DNA from 4 places in the Staphylococcus simiae genome. Region 1 is predicted to be linked to each of the others. Evidence: predicted binding sites of a transcription regulator. Region 1 holds the regulator's gene; each other region holds the start of a gene.
The links. Region 1 encodes Rex, which represses fermentation and respiration genes when NADH is low (regulators of the CRP and FNR family bind a similar motif). Its sites were predicted from a motif close to TTGTGAAATATTTCACAA; they were not measured.

Region 1 (5,573 bases):
TAACTTCAGGGTTTGGTGTGTCTTGAATTTTAGTAATTGCATAACCCTGTTGTAGAACATTAGAAATATAAAACATTGATTTCAAGTCATCGTCATAAGAACGTTTTAAGGTTGAGGATAGAATGATATTAACAATACAACTAGCTAACAATAATAATAAACCAAGTTGTGCATTAACAAAGATGATTAATGCGGTGATAACCGGTAATAACGGACATAACATTAGTAGGAAGTTACTACTAATATATGTAATTTGATCTGGAAATTTTGGATATACCGTTTTACCTATTAATGCTAAACGATATGCAACTTGCTGTCTAAACGCTTTATTGTTCTTAAATAATGATAACAATGTTTGATTATTAAGTTTATACATGCCGCGTAAAGTAGCATATAATCTCATTTCACCAATAGCAGTAAAATTGTAATTCATCATATGAAAAATGTCAGACATATTTAAATCTGACCAAGTTTTGTCATCAATAAGTTGATGACTGTTATAATCATTTTTCTTTAGTTGATATTCTGAATTAAATCTTGCATTAGGCCTGATAAATGTTTCAATAGGCGAAATGGTACGCCATAAATTTTCCAAGTCATTAAATAAACGTTTACGACTAATTAAGCGGCTAGTAACTCCTACAATAATAGTTAATAATATAATAGCGATTAAAAATAGAACAAAAGTATGGTTATGATTCATGATGAACTCCTTAATTAAATTGATATGTAGTGAATATTCAAATTATTAAAAGTAAGTTTAATAGCATCGAAAACTAATAAAAAATAATTAATGTGAAAAATGTAAATAACAATTAATAATAATATTATTTCATAAATTATTAACTACAACAACATACTTAAAGTAATTCTGTGTCAATAGGGAACATGCGTACTTATCAACAAATAGTTAACAACTTGTGGATAAGTTATACATATCTGCTGTTTTTATGTGGATAATCATTGGAAAAGTAAAAAAACAAGATAAAATTAGTGGGATATTACCTGTGGATAACTAGGATAACTCTGTGGATAGCCACAATTACAGTATTTATAATGTGAATAAAAATTTTAAAAATCTGTAAAAAAAGAACTCTAAATTGTGTATATAACACAATAAGAGTTCAAGTAAAATTATAATTTTTGTTGTAATTCTTCCCACTCTATCATTGCTTGTTCTAATTTTTGTTCGCTATCAGACTTTTGCATAGCTAGTTCATTGGCTTTTTGTGGGGCATTAAAAATTTCGGGTTGTGTTAATTGTTGATCGATAGTTTCAATGTCAGCCTCTAGTGATTCTATTAATGATTCACAGTCAGAAATTTGTCTTTCTAATTTTCTTTGAAGACGGCGTTGTTCCTTTTGACTATGGTAAGAAGATTCTTTATTAATCGTTGTATGTTCCAGGTGATGGTCATTATTTTGTGCATCACTTTGAGCTTGTAAAGCATCTCGTTCTTCAATTTTTTCGATATAGTATTGATAATTACCTAGATACATCGTACCACCATCAGCGGTTAAATCGAACACTTTATTAGCGAGTTGATTAATGAAATAACGATCGTGAGACACAAAGAGTATGGTACCTTCAAAATATTGTAAAGCTTGTTCCAACATTTCTTTTGAGTCAATATCTAAATGATTGGTAGGTTCGTCTAATATTAAGACATTATCACGTTGTAACATTAAAAGCGCAAGTTGCAATCTCGCTTTTTCGCCACCAGATAAATCATTAATTATTTTTTTGACATCATCTTGCACGAATAAGAATCGACTTAAGACAGCGCGAATATCTTTTTCATTCATGTCACGATATTGATCCCATACATAGTCTAAAATTGTCTTATTAGATTTAAATTCAGCTTGTTTTTGATCATAATAGCCGATTTTTAAGTTAGCACCGAAATTAATGTCGCCACCGAGTTGTTGTTGTAAGCCAGCAATTGTTTTAATTAATGTTGATTTACCTATACCATTTGGTCCGATAATAGCAATATGATCACCTTTAGACACTTCAATATTAATCGGTTTAGTGATAGGTGAGCTATAACCAATTTCTAAGTGTTTAATATGCATGACGTCGTTACCAGTGTTCCGATCAAAGCCGAATTGGATGTTAGCACTTTTGGCATCTAACATTGGTTTATCAATACGTTCCATTTTTTTCAACATTTTACGGCGACTTTTAGCCATACCGCTTGTCGAAGCACGTGTAATGTTTTTATCAACAAATGTTTCTAAACGTTTGATTTCATCTTGTTGACGCTCATATTCTTGCATGCGCTTGTGATAGTATTGATCACGTTGAGCAATAAACTGATCGTAGTTACCAATGTATTTTTTAACACCACCAAGGGCAACGTCATAAATTTGAGTAACAATTTTATCTAAAAAGTAACGGTCATGACTGATTATGACAATAGCACCTTTGAAATACCTTAAATAATCTTCTAACCATTTAGTTGTTTCTAAATCTAAGTGGTTAGTAGGTTCATCTAATAATAATAAGTCAGGTTCATTTAGCAGCATTTGAGCCAATGATAATCGAGTTTTTTGACCACCACTAAAATCGTTAATCGGTTTGTCAAAATCTTCTTCAGTGAAATTTAAACCATGTAATACTGTCTTTATTTTACTTTCATATTGATATCCTTCTAATTGTTCAAATTGGTTTGTCAAAGACTCATAGCGTTCCATATGTTCACTATATTCAGTGGTATCATAGTCGTTGGCATGTTGTGCTAACCAATCAGTCTCTTGTTTAATCAATTGTTCCATATTTTTAATATGGTTAAATGGTTTTGACATTTCTTCAAACACTGTGGCATTTGAATTTAACGTCATTTGTTGAGTTAAATAGCCAATTTTTAAATTTTTAATTTTGGAGATAGTACCAGTATCATAGCCCTCTACACCAGCAATAATTTTCATTAATGTTGATTTACCAGCACCATTTCTACCAACAATACCGATACGTTCATCTGTTTTGACTTCAAAATCAACATCAGTAAAAATATCTTCACCATCGAATGATTTTGCTATATGATTAAGTTGTAAAAGTATCATTCAATCGTCACCTTTCGTCTATAGTCAACATATTTCATAAATATAGTATGATAAGAAATGAATACATTACTTTCTATTTTACAGTATTAGAACTATACTTGAAACTAAGATATTTATTTTTAAAAATTAATAATGTATAATATTTAAGTATTCATTGCAATCAATTGTTTGTTTATTAATAATTTTGCATTCACGCTCTACATCGTTTGAATACAGAAATAGAAGTTCTTTCAAACTCTAAGGAGGAAATAACGAATGACTGACCAAGTTAAAATTCCTCGAGCAACTTTAAAACGTTTACCACTATACTATAGATTTGTTAGCACATTAAAATCTAAAGGCGTTGATCGTGTAAACTCCAAAGCGATTAGCGAAGCGTTACAAATTGACTCGGCTACAATTCGTCGCGATTTCTCTTATTTTGGCGAATTAGGTAAAAAAGGTTATGGATATAATATTGATAGTTTATTAGAATTTTTTAAATCGGAATTAAGTGAGAGCGATATAATTAAGATTGCTATCGTTGGTGTCGGAAATCTGGGGAAAGCACTACTTACATATAACTTTTCTATACATGATGAAATGACTATTACGGAAGCTTTTGATGTTAAAAAAGATGTGATAGGTCAAAAAATTGGTAATGTTGTTATTAAAGATAATAGTGAACTAGAATCAACATTGAAACAACAAGATATCGATGTAGTTATTTTAACAACGCCTGAAAGAGTTGCACAAAAAGTGGCAGATCAGATAGTTGCATCTGGTGTGAAAGGCATTTTAAACTTTACGCCTGGTCGCATTAATACGCCAGCAGATGTTCAAGTACACCAAATTGATTTAGGTATTGAATTACAATCATTATTATTTTTTATGAAAAATTATAGTGAATAACATAGACTATTAAAGAATTGTTTAAATAAGCAGTGTTCATCATATAAATATGAAGGACATTGCTTTTTTTATTAGAATTTATTAGTTATCAATGCTAGTTTATTATCGTTTATGACTGTCGAATGTAATTGAGTCTATATCAACTTGTAAAATAGGTCCAAAAGATATTTAGCGTAAATTGATGTTGAGTGTGACGATGATCTTTGGAACATACAAACGTTATTTCCAGCTATATCCAATCTATTAGTTTTAACATAAGAGAATCATGATAAACAGTTATGAATCATATATTTATGAGATTTATCATATCTAGTATCATCAATGTAATTTCTAAATTAACTCGAATAAACATGATCTCAGGTTGAAAACATAAATTTATTCAATTATAATACTTAGTAAACATATCGGAAAAGGGTGGTTGAATGATTTGGACAATTGTTAGTGGACTTATTGTTGGTGTTTTATTAGGTTTTGTAATGCAGAGAACACGCTTTTGCTTAGCAGGCGGATTTCGTGATATGTATGTGCAGAAAAGTAATAAAATGTTTTATGCTTTACTTATCGCTATCACAATTCAAAGTATAGGATTATTATTATTGACTCGACTAGGATTGATTACAATACCAACACATAGTTTTCCGGTTGTTGGTACGATCATTGGATCATTTATCTTTGGCATAGGTATTGTATTGGCAGGAGGATGTGCCACAGGAACATGGTACCGTGCAGGAGAGGGACTCATCGGTAGTTGGATAGCCTTGGTACTTTATGCCTTCACAGCAGCAATAACCAAAACTGGTATATTATTACCAGTGATGACATTTATTAATCAATCTACTAATGTTAATAGTGATATCTCTCAAACAACAGGTATTCCTATATGGATACTCGTAATGTTATTAACTATTATTACAGTATTTCTTATAATCAAAACGTTAAAACGACCTAAACCTAAAATGGCTGTACCAAAGTTGCAACAACGCTTTTCAGGATTAAGACATTATTTATTTGAAAAAAGATATCACCCGTTTGTTGCTGCAATCGCAGTGGGAGTGATTGCTTTAATTGCGTGGCCAATGAGTGCGTCAACAGGACGCCCATATGGATTAGGTATAACTACGCCATCTGCGAACTTAATTCATTTTTTGATATCTGGAGACCGACAATTTATTGATTGGGGTGTCTTACTTGTTTTAGGAATCTTTATCGGTTCATATATTGCTGCAAGAGGAGCTAGAGAGTTTAAGTGGCGCTTACCGGATAGAACAACAATTAAGAATAGCGCAATTGGAGGTATCTGCATGGGCTTTGGGGCATCTGTTGCTGGTGGGTGTTCGATTGGTAATGGTTTAGTAGAAACTGCGACAATGTCTTGGCAAGGATGGATTGCTTTAGGATCAATGATATTAGGTGTATGGACAATAAGTTACTTTATATTTATTAGACCTATGAAACAGATAAACAAACAACAGAGACAAACGATTAGTCAAACACAAACAATTTAGGAGGTTATTTAAATGTTATATGAACTTGGGACAGTCGGTATGGTTTGTCCATTTCCACTAATTGAAGCGCAAAAGAAGATGACAACTTTAGAAATAGGTGACGAATTAAAA
Region 2 (5,573 bases), 340 kb from region 1:
AATTGTTTGATTTGTTTTATTGTAAAGTCTAAAGATTTGAATATTAATATCTTTTGCAGTGTCATTAAATAATCTTAGGTATAGATTCTATAATTTTTGTTGTTTTTTACAGGTGTTAATAAGCCGATTTCATCATAATAATGTAATGTCCTTTTAGTTACGCCAGTAATTTTAATTATATCTGTTAATGTGTAGTTATATTCCAAAACTCAGTCACCTCATTTAATATCGTTTCTGCTGGTAATATAGTTGCTTCTTCTATAGATATATCAGTTTTAGATAGAAAATATTTGATCAAATAATAACCATACGTATAACCTGCTGCATGAGGAAGTCCAACTGCTTTTCCACCTTGAGCAGTTGTGATGTCATCACCATACAAATAAGGCATAGCACTAAATAAATCAGTAATATCTAAATGAGCATTGATAGTATTTTTAATTCTTTGTTCATTATCTTGCCAGTTGATAGCAGTAACCCAAGGTCCTAAAGCATCTCTACCATACAAATGCTCAACGAAGTTTTCTGCTAGACCTTCTGCGACCACTAATTCTTTTAAACTACCTCCATCCCAATTTATATATTGATATCTGACATTGTGATTAACTTCATGAGCAATAACTCCCTTCAACTTAGACAAGGTATAAATGTTCGGGATGAGATATATAATAATATAACCAGGAATACCACCATCACCTAAATAGTTGTTATTCAAATACATAGATGGTTTAGTTTTATCTCCAAGTAACACAGTAAAATGATAATGCTTAATTTTAGAAAATATATATTTTTCTTCAAAAGTTTTTAAGGCATGTTTAAAATACTTATCACACTTTAACCAGAAATCGTCATTTAAGTGCTTAATGTGTTGTAAATCACCGTTACTAAGATTTTCTGGAGATATTTGAATTTGATTTAACATAAATAATGCATCAACAAAGTTATTACTTTGTGCTTTTAATGGAATATGTTGTGCACTGAATTTACCTTTAAATGGATTGATTAAGTTGTTAATAAAATAGTTGTTACGTTCTTTAATCGGTAATGATAATAAATGTTTATATATTTGGTCAGTTCTATAAATATTAAGTTGATACATTAGTAATCCCTCCTATATTGTAAAAGATATAGGATAACGTAGCGTTACTTTCAATAGTAAAAATCACGTCAATTTTTAGATAGTCACAATTATGTCATAATTAGAGTGATATCAGTAAAATGCGGTAATATCAACGCTTTTTGTGAAACGTTTACATCTTTAAGATTGTTATAGGGGAAATTATCTAATAAATAAGGGAATATCCTTATGTTCACATTTTCACAATCAATATAGAATATAGGTGTAGTCAATACTTTGTCTATAGTTATACCCTCAAATGTTTTCGTGTAAATGACAATGACCTCTTAATATATAGTAGGCAAAGTATTGATATCTATTAAAATAACAATTTAGTGAAGGTGAAACGTATGTATAAGACAAAAGGTGGTTTCCAGCTTACTTTACAAACATTAAGCTTAGTAGTCGGCTTTATGGCTTGGAGCATTATCGCTCCTTTAATGCCCTATATTTCACAAGATGTAAAAGTATCTGCAGGGCAAATTTCAATTATTTTAGCTATACCAGTTATTTTAGGATCTATTTTACGTGTACCATTTGGTTATTTAACAAATATTGTAGGTGCCAAATGGGTATTCTTTTGTAGTTTTATCGTTTTATTATTCCCTATATTCTTCTTAAGTACAGCACAAACACCAGGTATGCTGATGTTGTCAGGTTTATTCCTAGGTGTAGGAGGAGCTATCTTCTCAGTTGGTGTAACATCTGTACCTAAATATTTCCCTAAAGAAAAAGTTGGATTGGCTAACGGAATCTATGGAATGGGTAATATTGGTACAGCAGTATCATCATTTTTAGCGCCTCCGATTGCCGGTATTATAGGTTGGCAAACAACGGTGAGAACTTATTTAATTATCATTGCTTTGTTTGCATTGATTATGTTTATCTTTGGTGATGCGAAAGAACGTAAAGTTAAAGTTCCGTTGATGGCACAAATGAAGTCATTATCTAAAAACTATAAATTATATTATTTAAGTTTATGGTATTTCATTACTTTTGGTGCTTTTGTAGCGTTTGGTTTATTCTTACCTAACTATTTAGTAAATCATTTTGGTATTGATAAAGTCGATGCGGGTATTCGCTCAGGTATCTTTATCGCATTAGCGACATTCTTAAGACCTTTAGGCGGCGTTTTAGGAGATAAATTTAATGCGGTTAAAGTATTGATGATTGATTTCGTTATAATGATTATTGGTGCAGTTATCTTAGGTATTTCAGATCATATCGCATTGTTTACAGTAGGATGTTTAACAATTAGTATCTGTGCTGGTATTGGTAATGGATTAATCTTCAAATTAGTACCATCATATTTCTCAAACGAAGCAGGTTCAGCAAACGGTATTGTTTCAATGATGGGTGGTTTAGGTGGTTTCTTCCCACCATTAGTCATCACTTATATTGCTAGCTTAACTGGTTCAAGTCATCCAGCGTTTATTTTACTGGCTGTTTTCGGTGTACTAGCTTTAATAACAATGGGTCACTTATATAAAAAAGAGTATGGTAGTTTAAAAGTAAAATAAGATATTAACTAATAAAACTATCGTGTTATTAGCACTGTGATATAGAAGAAAATAAAAACTGTCAGTTAAATTAGTTTGAAAAATTAATAATTAGTTAATAATAACTTAACAAAGCCCTTTTATAGTCCATATAACACTATATAAGGGCTTTGTTTTATTTGTCGAGATAATTTTCATCTTGAATTTGAATCGTGGCTTAAAACACCTTTAAATTAAAAATATTACATGAAATAATAAAGGGATTAAGAATGACAATTTTGCGAAGCTTGTGATGAATAATCTACCATGACAAAATTGACAAAAAAAAGAGAACCTGGTAAAAGGTTTCGTCATTTATAACAAGTAATAAAATAAAAGAAATAAAACACATCTTAAATTTGTTACTTTTACCAAGAATCTCTCATATATTATTATTTAGATGGATTGTCGAAATTTTTAGATACAAAATTACGTAAACTATGAACAAGTTCAGATGCTTCATCGCTTGTTATATTAAATTCATCATATACTTTCAATGAAATATCTGCTAAAGGTTTTTTAATTTCTTGTCCTTGTTTAGTTAGTGAAATTTGAAGATTTCTTTCATCTTTTTCTTCACGTGTACGAATAACATAATCTTTCTTTTCTAACTTTTTAAGTAGTGGTGTTAATGTTCCCGAATCTAAGAATACACGCTCACCTAATTTTTTGATGTTAAGTTTCTCATCATTTTCAATCGCCATTAAAACAATATAACCAGTGTAAGTTAGATCATACTCTTTCAAATATGTTGTATATTTTTTGATAATTTCTTTAGAAGAAACATAAAATAAAAAACATATTTGCTTACTAAGATAACTGTTCTCTACATACATTCAATCACTCCTTGTTAGAATAAACAATATTATGAAGTCTAATGGTTGTCAAGTACTGATTTTATCGCGATTATCGAATTGTCTTTAATTAAATTTTAATATTAAATAATACTTTTGAACGAAAACATAGTAAAATAATCAGTGTTAAAGGAATTAATGTTTTGGAAAACATAAATAAACTCAGTCATAGCAACAAAAATAGTTGAAAGTGGTGTAAAAATCCGTTTGGTAGTAAAATGAAAGTTATTCATGGATTTAATATTATTTATTGATAACTGTTAAGTTTCTACCATATTATAGAAATAAAAAAATGTTACAATCCAGTAAATTCTCTTTATAAAATAAAATGATTGGTTCATACTGAATGGATAAGTTAAAAGGAGTCTCAAAATGAGTAGAAAACAAATAATAACAAGAGTTGTGATTATTTTAGTCATTTCTTTAATAGTTGCAGTTGCATTTTTCTTTTGTTTAAAAACATATCAAGGCCATAAAAATATCGCTATGATAGATAGTTATTTAGAAGAAAAGAACCTGAAAGATAAAGTTAAAACACAAGATACTTTATATAGTGCTAAAAAAGGTATTTATTATAAGGAAATTACTTTTAAGGATGACCCAGGTGTGACATATATTGTACAACCTATTAGTACGTATAAAGGTATTTTTGTAGAAGGCTTTGATTCAGAAACTAAGAAAAGTCTGAAACATGCTAAACATAAATACTTTAGTCAAACATATAAACCTAATAAGTAATGGTTTATTAAAATAGTACGAACAATAATTAGGTTATTTGTATTATTGTTTGTACTATTCACGTATTTTCTAGAAATTTGGTGAATATTACATCTATAAAGATAAAGACTTTTAAATTTTTTATAGATAATTTAAAATTATCTGATATAATTGAGTGATGTCAGATGAAGGGGAGTTTGTACTATGGCTCTATTCAAGAGAAAAATTAGCCTGCCTATGCAAGTAGTTATCGCATTAGTGCTAGGTGTTGTCGTAGGACTTTTATTATATGGACAAGAAAACGTAGCAAATTATATTAAACCGTTTGGTGATGTATTTTTAAACTTAATTAAAATGATCGTTATTCCGGTTGTATTTTGCTCATTAGCGCTTTCTATTTCGAATGTTGGGGAATCGAAAACTGTAGGACGCTATGGATGGAAAACAATTCTTTACTTTGAAGTTATAACAACAATCGCAATAGGTTTAGGGATTATTTTCGGAAACCTGTTTCATCCAGGTTCAGGATTAGATCCATCTAAGTTACCTAAAGGTGATATTTCTAAATATCAAAGTTCTGCACATGCAGCAGAGCAAACTACATATGGTAATCATTTCATTGATACTATTGTAAATATTATACCAACAAACTTTTTTGAAGCTTTAAATAAAGGTGAATTATTACCAATTATCTTCTTCGCAGTATTCTTTGGATTAGGATTAGCTGCAGTAGGTAAAAAAGGAGAACCAGTGAAAGAATTCTTGAGTGGAACTTTAGAAGCTGTGTTCTGGATGATTAACAAGATTTTAAAATTAGCACCATTAGGTGTATTTGCATTTATTTGTACAACAATTATTACATTTGGTGCATCAGCATTACTTCCATTATTAAAATTAGTATTAGTAGTCGTTTTTGCAATGTTCTTTTTCGTATTTGTAGTATTAGGTTTTGTAGCATGGTTGTGCGGGATTAATATTATGAATATTATTAGGATTCTTAAAAGTGAAATCTTATTGGCTTTCTCTACATCAAGTTCAGAAGCTGTACTACCAATTATGATGAAAAAAATGGAACACTTTGGATCTCCAAAAGATATTACATCATTTGTAATTCCAATTGGTTATACATTTAACCTTGATGGATCAGCTTTATACCAATCAATTGCAGCATTATTCGTTGCACAAATGTATGGTATGCATTTAACATTATCAGAACAAATTGTCTTGATGTTAACGTTAATGATTACATCAAAAGGTATGGCAGCAGTACCAGGTACATCCATTGTAGTATTATTAACTACATTAGGTGCAATGGGCTTGCCAGCTCAAGGACTTGCTTTAATTATC
Region 3 (5,573 bases), 850 kb from region 1:
CTGAACAATATTCATACAAAGTAAAGAATGGAGGTTAGAGATTTACAACGTACAGAATACAATTAATGATTGGCAACTCATAGAAAGATAAGTAGTGGAACGAAAAAGGATATATGAGTGCGTACAGTAAATCTTAGGTGAAATGAAAGAAATGTATCGTGAGTCTCCATCTATGATGGAGCTTGTTGTAAGAGAGAATAATATACAAAAAGCAATTAAGAAAGTGAAGAAAAACAACGGTGCACCTGGCATCGATGGCATGCGAGTAAGTGAATTAACATCACATTTCGCAAAATACTTTCCACAAATTAAACAAAAACTGCTTGATGGCACGTATAAGCCACAAGCAGTAAGAAAGGTTGAAATACCTAAATCAAATGGGAAAAAGCGCGTGCTTGGAATCCCTGTCGCAAGAGACAGAGTTATCCAACAAGCCATTAAACAAGTCATTGAACCTAGTATCGACCGTACTTTCTCAAAACACAGTCATGGCTTTAGACCGAATCGTAGTACAGGAACTGCACTTAAAGAATGTGCAACATACTATGAAGAAGGTTACTTAGTTGCAGTTGATTGTGATTTAAAACAGTGCTTTGATATGTTGAACCATGATAAATTAATGTATCTATTTGAACGACATGTTCAAGATAAAGCCATTTCTAAATTTATTCGTAGAAGCCTACAGGTTGGTGCAATCGACCTCAATGGTAATTATCGAAGTAGAGAAATAGGTGCACCGCAAGGTGGTGTTATTTCCCCGTTACTTTGTAATATTTATCTTCACGAATTAGATAATGAATTGGAGAAACGTGGTCATCGCTTTGTTCGTTATGCAGATGACTTCGTCATCTTTGTACGTACAAAACGAGCGGGTCAACGTGTCATGGAAAGTGTGACAAAGTTTATCGAAAAAGACCTTAAACTTATTGTAAATAGTGAAAAGAGCAAGGTAGGTTCTATCACACGTTTAAAGTTCTTGAGTTGTCTAATGACCAAAGTAAATGGGACTTATCGTTTCAGACCGACTATGGAAGCAAGAAGAAATTTAAAACGCACCTTAAGACGTCTAACGAAACGAAATAGACCAGGTACCTTTAAAGAGATTATATCAGAAATTAATCAAGTAACACGAGGGTGGATAAATTACTTTGGTAAAGGATTTATTACAGGTTTTGTAACGAAGTTACAATCATGGTTAAACCGACGCATTAGACAACTAATCCTCAAAAGATGGAAAAGAATAAAAACCAAATATAAGATGTTACGTAAGTATGGACTTGACCATAAGAGTGCAATGAAAATTGCCAATTCAAGAAAGAAATACTGGCGCTTATCATCAACGCATGAAGTTCATCGTGCACTTACAACAAAACGTCTCTACAAGTGGGGGTTAGAACCATTAACCCAACTCGCAGAGACGGCTTACGCAAGATATTGAACCGCCGAGTACGGAACCGTACGCTCGGTGGTGTGAGAGGACGGATAATCAAATAATGGTTATCCTCCTACTCGATTTCATATTTAACCAAGTTACTACTAAAGTATGATAGTGTCTGACTAGCAAAAACAAGTATTTGCGACTATACTTATACACCATTAAATAAAAAGGATGTTAATTCAATTGAAGAAAACACTTAAATATATATTAGGTATTGTTATGATTGTCGCTATCTTTGGTAGTATTTATCATTATAAAGATGATATGCAACAATGGTGGAAACAATTAGAACACCATAACGAAGCCACGATATCGAAGGAAGACAAAGACTGGCACCGTATGTTTAATGGTAGTCGTCAAACTGAATCGTTTGGTGAATATAAGCATAATGATTTTGATAGTAAACACTATGGTATAGATTATGCTGTTCCGAAAAATACGCCGATTAAAGCCGTGACAAATGGTACTGTTACAAGAACTTTTGATAATCAATTAGGAGGTAAAGTATTACAAATTTCCGAAGATAATGGGCAATATCATCAATGGTATATGCATTTGAACCGTTATAATGTTGAAGAAGGTGACCATGTTAAAGTAGGAGATATAATTGCTTACTCTGGAAATACAGGAGAGCAAACGACTGGACCACATATACATTTTCAACGTATGAAAGGTGGCGTTGGTAATGCTTATGCTGAGAATCCAGAGTCATTTATTAAGCAATTACCTGATGGGGAACGTAGTTTATATGATTTAAAATAACGCACTAAAAAAGGATTCTCTATTTTCAGGGCTGATAAATAAAAAGTGAATAATTATGTATCAGTCCAATTTGTGAGAGAACCTAAAAAAGCCAATAACACTGAGTAAAGTTCAATGACAATACTCAATGTTATTGGCTTAAATATTTCAATTTATCTTGTGAAGTTATTATATACTTTAATACCGATAATAATTAGCATGCCTGTTGCTACAAGTCCGCCAATTGCTAATAGTATATGTAAAGGAATCGTGTACCAATGATTATTGGATAATGGTTCAGCCTTTACAGATGGTGCGTGTTGTCCTGGTATAAATTGTCGTTTATAAGCGACTGAAACGTTATTATCTTCAGATAGATGCAATTTATATTTTGACTTATCTTTTGGAACAACATCATATAAATCAGACGAAACAGTATAGCTCTTACCATCAAATTTATGTTCACCTTTAGATAGTACTTTGCGATATTCATAATCATCAAAGCCACGTTTAATCGCAGCATTAGCTAATTTTTGACGAGCATGTTTAGCAGCTTCACTAGGATATGGACGAACGTTTAATACCACCGCATTAATACGTAAATGGTCTTGCTTAGCAGTTAACACTATATTATAACCATTTTCGCTAGTACCAGTTTTTAGACCATCGACGCCAGACATTGCATCTTGTAATGACGGTAACGACGTATTCGTATTATGCAATTGATTACCTTGTTGTTGGTCATTAGTTAATTTAGTGATTTGTAAGATATTTGGGTGTTTGTTAATCAAATGTTGAGATAACACTGTCATATCTTGTGCTGTTGAATGTGATGTTGTTTCGTTTTTATATTTTTTAGGTGCATAGCTATCTAAGAGATTATTATTGGCACCACTTGGATTTGTAAAATGAGTATGTGTCATATGTAATTGTTTAGCAGTTTCATTCATTTTATCTGTAAAAGCTGAACTATCTTTGCTAACATGATCTGCAAGTATGATTGTTGCAGCATTACTAGACTCTAATGCAGCTTGTTTAATTAATTCTTCTACTGTATAAGACTTACCTTGATCAAGTGGTACAGTAGTCAGATTTGGTAAACGCGTTAATTTAGCTTGGTCAGCAGAAATTTTAATTTTGTCATTTAAGTGAATGTCCCCTGATTTAATACTATTAAAGACGAGGTACAGCGTCATTAATTTTGCAGTGGAAGCTGGATCAAGTTCTTTATTAGCATGGTATTGATATAATATTTGTCCCTGTTCGGTTGTGACAAACATTCCTTGTGGATTAAAAGTTGGGTCTAAAGTTTGATGCTGAGATTTAGCAATATCTACAGGTGTTTCAGCAGCCTGACTGTACGGAGACTGAGTTAAAGATAGTATTAATAATGACATTAAGAGCGCAATCAATTTTTTCATGTGTAGTCTGTTAACCTGACCTTTCAAAATAGCTAATATAATATTGTTAATATTATCAAATTAAAGTGTAATGCACAATATATTTAAGAAATAATGATACTCATATTATTAGAAAATTAAAATTTCAAGGTCAATAAATGAATTAGTAATTATATGTATTATATATGTGGATTTATAATTTTTTGAAAATTGATATATATAGAAGTAAGGAAGGTTTATTGTTAGGATGTGGATTTGGTAGCCTAACGGTTGTCTGAATTCAGACTGCGGGACGGTAACTATATTAATAAAACGAGTGCTTTATCATGTGAGCACTCGCTGTTAAATCGTATTATTTGAATGTCATTAATCGATCTTCTAATTTAATACGTTGATATAAGAAATAGCCATATGGAATAAGTAATAGAGATGTGTATGTCGCGTGTGTTAATAATAAGACACCGATTAATTCAGGAATGATATTTAAGAAATAATTAGGGTGTTTTGTTACACGATATAAACCGGATTTAATAATCGGATGCTTAGGTAAAATGAATAACTTTAAAGTCCAAATATGACCTAGCGTATGAATGACAATAAATAGCATAGTATAGGCAAATATTAATAGTACTAATCCAATGATATTCAATACGCTAAAGGAATCTTTGTTGATAATAATTTCTAAACCTGCACCAACGTAAATTAAAATGTGTGTTAAGGCTAACCATTTTGAATTAATGACACCATATTCTTTGGCACCTTGTAATTTTAATTGTTTGGCATGTTTAATAGAAATATATAAACTCATTAATCGTATAGCAAAAAAGCATAATAATATGATGAAAATCATGATGTCCTCCGTCTATTTATCTAGATGTTATTGCTACATTATGTAACACATTTATTGTATATATGAGCATAGTTAAATACCATTAACTAATTATTAACTTTTGGTGATTGATAATCTTAACCATACTAAAATTCCTAAACTACTAAATAATATTATTACAATATATATAGCAGACTTTACATCTGTTATGTAACAGCTTACATTATTTCGCTTTTCTGTATTATAGAATAGTACAGTTCCTTGGAATATACATATTTTTGATGAAAAATATACAAATATCATGTGAAAAATATCACAACTTACATGATACAATGCATGTGAAAACGTTAACATATAATTTCAAACAATTAACAATATAACAATGGAGGCGTTTAATATGCTAGAAACAAACAAGGATCACACAAAGGCTTGGCAAGGATTTAAAAATGGTAGATGGAATAGACATGTAGATGTTAGAGAATTTATTCAATTAAACTACACGCTTTATGAAGGAAATGATTCATTTTTAGTTGGACCAACTGAGGCAACATCTAAACTATGGGATCAAGTTATGCAATTGTCTAAAGAAGAACGTGAACGTGGTGGCATGTGGGATATGGATACAAAAGTACCGTCAACAATTACTTCACATGATGCAGGATACTTAGATCAAGAGTTAGAAACAATTGTCGGCGTACAAACTGAGAAACCATTCAAACGTTCCATGCAACCATTTGGTGGTATTCGCATGGCGAAAGCAGCTTGCGAAGCATATGGTTATGAATTAGATGAAGAAACTGAAAAAATCTTTACAGACTATCGTAAGACACATAACCAAGGTGTATTCGATGTGTATTCTAAAGAAATGCTTAATTGTCGAAAAGCGGGTGTTATAACAGGATTACCTGATGCATATGGACGTGGACGTATTATCGGTGACTATCGTCGTGTGGCACTTTATGGTGTAGATTTCTTAATGGCTGAAAAAATGCACGACTTCAATACGATGTCTACTGAAATGTCAGAAGATATTATTCGCCTTCGTGAAGAACTATCTGAACAATATCGTGCGTTAAAAGAATTAAAAGAATTAGGTCAAACTTATGGATTTGATTTAAGTCGTCCGGCTGAAAACTTTAAAGAAGCTGTTCAATGGTTATACTTA
Region 4 (5,573 bases), 930 kb from region 1:
ATATTAAAGTATGTCTGTTTATCAGGGTTAATTTCTGCTCTATTACTTGGCGTTATCTATTTTGCTTTAGCTTATGTTGGTGCATCTACAGCACCGGGCAATTATAAAGATGGTACAGATATTTTAACTTACAACTCATTACGTGTCTTTGGTTCATTTGGTGATATCGTCTTTGCGTTAACTGTTATATTAGCATGCTTAACGACGTGTATTGGTTTAGTCAATGCCTGTGCTACATTCACTAAAAAACATGTAAATAAATTTTCATATAAATCATTTGCTTTAGTATTTTCAATTATTGGTTTCTTATTTACAACATTAGGTTTAAAAATGATCTTAAGTATTGCTGTACCTTTACTAACATTAATATATCCAGTATCAATTGTACTTGTCTTAATTTCGTTTATTAATATGTTTAGCTCATTCAGATTTAGTTGGGCTTATCGTTTAGCGACAATTGTTACATTAGTGATTTCAATCTTACAAATTTTAAATAGCTTTAATTTACTACATGGCTTTGTCTTAAATTGGTTTAAAGCCTTACCGCTATCTAGTATCGACTTAGCTTGGTTAATACCATTTATCATATTTACGATTATTGGCTTAATCATTGACTTTGCTATTAAACGTAAACCTAATATGACAGCATCATAATGATTGTGTAAGTTTGATTTTGATTCATATGCTAATAAAAATACAGTTCATATTGATTGCGATATAGCATCAATATGTTTCCAATCTATCATGTATAACAATCTTTAGGGTGAGGTATAATTTCCCAAATCGAGTAGGAGGATAACCATTATTTGATTATCCGTCCTCTCACACCACCGAGCGTACGGTTCCGTACTCGGCGGTTCAATATCTTGCGTAAGCCGTCTCTGCGAGTTGGGTTAATGGTTCTAACCCCCACTTGTAGAGACGTTTTGTTGTAAGTGCACGATGAACTTCATGCGTTGATGATAAGCGCCAGTATTTCTTTCTTGAATTGGCAATTTTCATTGCACTCTTATGGTCAAGTCCATACTTACGTAACATCTTATATTTGGTTTTTATTCTTTTCCATCTTTTGAGGATTAGTTGTCTAATGCGTCGGTTTAACCATGATTGTAACTTCGTTACAAAACCTGTAATAAATCCTTTACCAAAGTAATTTATCCACCCTCGTGTTACTTGATTAATTTCTGATATAATCTCTTTAAAGGTACCTGGTCTATTTCGTTTCGTTAGACGTCTTAAGGTGCGTTTTAAATTTCTTCTTGCTTCCATAGTCGGTCTGAAACGATAAGTGCCATTTACTTTGGTCATTAGACAACTCAAGAACTTTAAACGTGTGATAGAACCTACCTTGCTCTTTTCACTATTTACAATAAGTTTAAGGTCTTTTTCGATAAACTTTGTCACACTTTCCATGACACGTTGACCCGCTCGTTTTGTACGTACAAAGATGACGAAGTCATCTGCATAACGAACAAAGCGATGACCACGTTTCTCCAATTCATTATCTAATTCGTGAAGATAAATATTACAAAGTAACGGGGAAATAACACCACCTTGCGGTGCACCTATTTCTCTACTTCGATAATTACCATTGAGGTCGATTGCACCAACCTGTAGGCTTCTACGAATAAATTTAGAAATGGCTTTATCTTGAACATGTCGTTCAAATAGATACATTAATTTATCATGGTTCAACATATCAAAGCACTGTTTTAAATCACAATCAACTGCAACTAAGTAACCTTCTTCATAGTATGTTGCACATTCTTTAAGTGCAGTTCCTGTACTACGATTCGGTCTAAAGCCATGACTGTGTTTTGAGAAAGTACGGTCGATACTAGGTTCAATGACTTGTTTAATGGCTTGTTGGATAACTCTGTCTCTTGCGACAGGGATTCCAAGCACGCGCTTTTTCCCATTTGATTTAGGTATTTCAACCTTTCTTACTGCTTGTGGCTTATACGTGCCATCAAGCAGTTTTTGTTTAATTTGTGGAAAGTATTTTGCGAAATGTGATGTTAATTCACTTACTCGCATGCCATCGATGCCAGGTGCACCGTTGTTTTTCTTCACTTTCTTAATTGCTTTTTGTATATTATTCTCTCTTACAACAAGCTCCATCATAGATGGAGACTCACGATACATTTCTTTCATTTCACCTAAGATTTACTGTACGCACTCATATATCCTTTTTCGTTCCACTACTTATCTTTCTATGAGTTGCCAATCATTAATTGTATTCTGTACGTTGTAAATCTCTAACCTCCATTCTTTACTTTGTATGAATATTGTTCAGTCCTTCAGTATTTCTACCTACTATGACCTCTGCTGACTTCTCATCATTCGTTATTACTACGATTTTTTTTATCGCTGATGAGACCTCCCCGGGTAAGAGTAACCACTTTCCACTCATTCCACTGCATCATTTACTATATAGAACTCGGGTAGTATCGGACTTTATCTTGTATTGCAGATTCATCCATTCCACATAGCCTTGTATGATATTTCTGTTCGTCAGTGCGAGTGTTTGCGTCCGACTTCCTTCAGATTCCATTTCACAATGGACACCCTTGTCTTTCGCTAACAGTTCCTACTACCAAGCCTGTAACGGACTTTCACCGTCTAGTAATTACCCATGCCGGGCGCACAACAATAGCACAAAGATGATTTTATTTTTAAATCGTCTTTGTGCTTATTTATGTTCAATACTTCGTTTTTATATAATTTTACATGTAAATATTTCAACATAATAAGACAACTTTTATCAATTTTCAATAGAAATTATCTTTGTTACTTTCACGAAGATCTTAATGTCTCAACTTTTTTATAGGCAATATCATTGAATTTGAACAGTCATAGATTATAAACGATACTCAATCATTTTCAAAATATAATCTTTGTTAATTTTGCAAAGAATGTTTTTCAAAAAATATTTTGTGAAAACATTCACAAAATTGTCTTTTCATAGTATACTCTCTATATTAAATGAAAAGTGAGGAACTAACATTGAAAGATAAACCAATAAAGTGGGATAAAATATTTTACGGTGATGAGTGGGTTAATAGTGTTGTTGAAACTATTAAGACTAAAGATATATTACAAAATGTTTATTTCAAACGTTATTTATTACGTGCGATGATGGCAGGATTCATCATTGGCATTATTACTGTATTTGTATTATCTGTTAAAGCAACACATGAACCTGATTTACCTGCTGGTATAGTAAATATGGCTGGCTCAATTACATTTAGTTTCGCTTTAGTACTCATACTATTTACCAATTCTGAATTACTGACCAGCAATTTTATGTATTTCACCGTTGGGTTATACTACAAAGTTATTAAACCAACAAGAGTATTAAAAATTTTCTTATTATGTTTTGCTGGGAATATATTAGGTGCTTTAATTCTATTTAGTTTTATGCGCTTTTCTAATGTTATGACACCAGAAATGCTTTCTCAATTATCATCTGTTATAGAACATAAAACATTATCTACAGGATTTTTAAGTATTCTAGTAAAAGCAATCTTTGCTAACTTTTTCATCAATATTTCATTAGTTATTGCGATGCAAATTGATGATGTCTTAGCTAAGATGTTTGTCATGATGTTTGGTGTCACTATCTTTGCTTTTATGGGCTATGAGCACGTCGTTTACAATAGTTGCTTATTTATGGGTGGACTTATTTATCAAGTAGATACATTACATTTTATTCCAGCCATGTCAAACATCATCGCTGCTTTTATTGGTAACTATATTGGTGGAGGCTTAATTATCGGTCTATTTTATGCTTATTTAAATGATCATAAACAATTTATTGATTAAAAGTAAGCTAATAACATCTTTATTAATCATATGACCTAGTGGATGGGAGTGGGACAGAAATAAATTTTATATAAAATTTATTTCGTAGATGTCCGTCTTGCACATTTAGAACTAGTTAGATTTACAATCTTTACTAGTTCTTGCCCAACTTGCATTGTCTGAAAAAACTGACTAACCAGTTTTTTTGTGTTGGGTCCCTTCCACCCCGGCAAGACTGACTTGGTTTTCAAAATGGTGATTTATCAGCGCTTTGAAAACCAGATAGTTACTGCCAAATGCTTAAATTTAAGTGTAAAATACATTTTGTCCCAAGCTTTTTCTCTACTAGCTAATATCATTATTTAATTAACCAGAATATCATTCATTATATGCAAAAAACACTTCACTATTAAAGTTAGTGAGGCGTTTTTAGGTACCCTCCCAAATTGGACTGATACATAATTATTCACTTTTTATGTATCAGTCCTAGAAAATAGAGGACTAAAAAAATCCCAAACACTTAAACGTTTTATCAACGTCTGTGTGTTTGGGATTTGTTATATCTTATCTACTTTGTAAATATGAAGTTGGATCTACTGCGTATTGGTTACCGATACCACCTGACATACGTTGGAAATGAACGTGTGGACCAGTTGAGTTACCAGTGCTACCAGAAACAGCAATTTGATCTCCAGCTTTCACTTTATCTCCTGCTTTTACAGTAACGCTATTATTATGCATATACCATTGATAGTTGTTACTGTTTGCTTCACGGATTGTCACTTGGTTACCACCACCATAGTTACTCCATCCTGCTTGTACAATTGTACCATCAGTTAATGAGTATACTGGTGAATTTGCAGGTACATCAAAGTCTATACCGTAATGAGCACCACCGCCATGATAGTGACCAAATGGTTGTAATTGTCTACGACTAGTTAACCAGCTTGCATTAGATGCATGACCTTGTGCTGTAGCATGGCTAGTAGCACCTTGATTATCATTTTGTGTAGCTGCTGAACCATTTGCATTAGATGATGCATTAGTGTTCGCATTTGAAGCTACTTGTCCTGAACTACCATTTGGATAATTTACGACCCCAGTACCATCATTACGATTATATGCATCACTGTAGTTTGATTGTGAACCGTTTTGTTGATACGTTGCATCAGGTCCCATATTTGGATTATATCCATATTTTTCAATTTGCTCATGACTTTGACTTGCTGTGTAGTCATTATTATCTTCAGCTGTTACTGGTTGAATTGATGTGTGATGTGTTGTTGCTTGTTGAGTTGCATTGTTAGAAGCTACACTATTTGGATAACAATTATAAAAATAATGTGTATGTCCTTGTGCATCTACTAAAGTATAATCATATTCCTTATTATCGAACATTGATTGGTTCCAGTTACCGTCTGGCGTATGATGATAGTTACCCATACTATCAACTGTATAGTAAGTCCCATAAGAGACATCTTGTGTTTGTGTTGATTGAGTAGTACTTTCTTGTGATTGTTGGGCATTATTGTTTAATTCAGCCGCATCAGCATGATGTGCTAAAGAAAAAGTAGCGAACCCCATTGTAGCGATTGTTGCTGCTGTTAATTTTTTCATTTATTAAACATCCTCCATTATTGTAATACGTAGTTATATCTAAATCGTACTATTATTGTAATACGTAGCTATAGCTAAATCGTACTACACATATTAAGGTATTTAAAAAAATGAGTAAAGTAAATCTAGTTAAAATATCAATCTTTTAATAT

Region 2: J3R86_RS10640 (nitrate/nitrite transporter) is a predicted target of Rex. The motif match lies at 1,307-1,324, and genes of this name have one in related genera.
Region 3: pflB (formate C-acetyltransferase) is a predicted target of Rex. The motif match lies at 4,710-4,727, and genes of this name have one in related genera.
Region 4: J3R86_RS01060 (formate/nitrite transporter family protein) is a predicted target of Rex. The motif match lies at 2,935-2,952, and genes of this name have one in related genera.

What each region holds. Positions count from the first base shown of each region.
Region 1 is NZ_CP071589.1:1,946,159-1,951,731, reverse strand. It holds gene J3R86_RS08970 (MutS-related protein) at 1-703, opposite strand, end outside; gene abc-f (ribosomal protection-like ABC-F family protein) at 1,135-3,066, opposite strand; gene J3R86_RS08960 (redox-sensing transcriptional repressor Rex) at 3,322-3,957, shown strand; gene J3R86_RS08955 (YeeE/YedE family protein) at 4,383-5,462, shown strand; gene J3R86_RS08950 (sulfurtransferase TusA family protein) at 5,475-5,573, shown strand, end outside.
Region 2 is NZ_CP071589.1:2,286,749-2,292,321, reverse strand. It holds gene J3R86_RS10650 (MerR family transcriptional regulator) at 1-65, opposite strand, end outside; gene J3R86_RS12195 (MerR family DNA-binding transcriptional regulator) at 75-206, opposite strand; gene J3R86_RS10645 (DUF2268 domain-containing putative Zn-dependent protease) at 185-1,099, opposite strand; gene J3R86_RS10640 (nitrate/nitrite transporter) at 1,468-2,637, shown strand; gene J3R86_RS10635 (MarR family winged helix-turn-helix transcriptional regulator) at 3,048-3,491, opposite strand; gene J3R86_RS10630 (DUF3139 domain-containing protein) at 3,882-4,247, shown strand; gene J3R86_RS10625 (cation:dicarboxylate symporter family transporter) at 4,431-5,573, shown strand, end outside.
Region 3 is NZ_CP071589.1:177,108-182,680, forward strand. It holds gene ltrA (group II intron reverse transcriptase/maturase) at 152-1,438, shown strand; gene J3R86_RS00715 (M23 family metallopeptidase) at 1,610-2,200, shown strand; gene pbp4 (penicillin-binding protein PBP4) at 2,353-3,600, opposite strand; gene J3R86_RS00725 (isoprenylcysteine carboxyl methyltransferase family protein) at 3,932-4,429, opposite strand; gene pflB (formate C-acetyltransferase) at 4,806-5,573, shown strand, end outside.
Region 4 is NZ_CP071589.1:254,545-260,117, reverse strand. It holds gene brnQ2 (branched-chain amino acid transport system II carrier protein BrnQ2) at 1-654, shown strand, start outside; gene ltrA (group II intron reverse transcriptase/maturase) at 859-2,145, opposite strand; gene J3R86_RS01060 (formate/nitrite transporter family protein) at 3,007-3,825, shown strand; gene J3R86_RS01055 (M23 family metallopeptidase) at 4,369-5,421, opposite strand.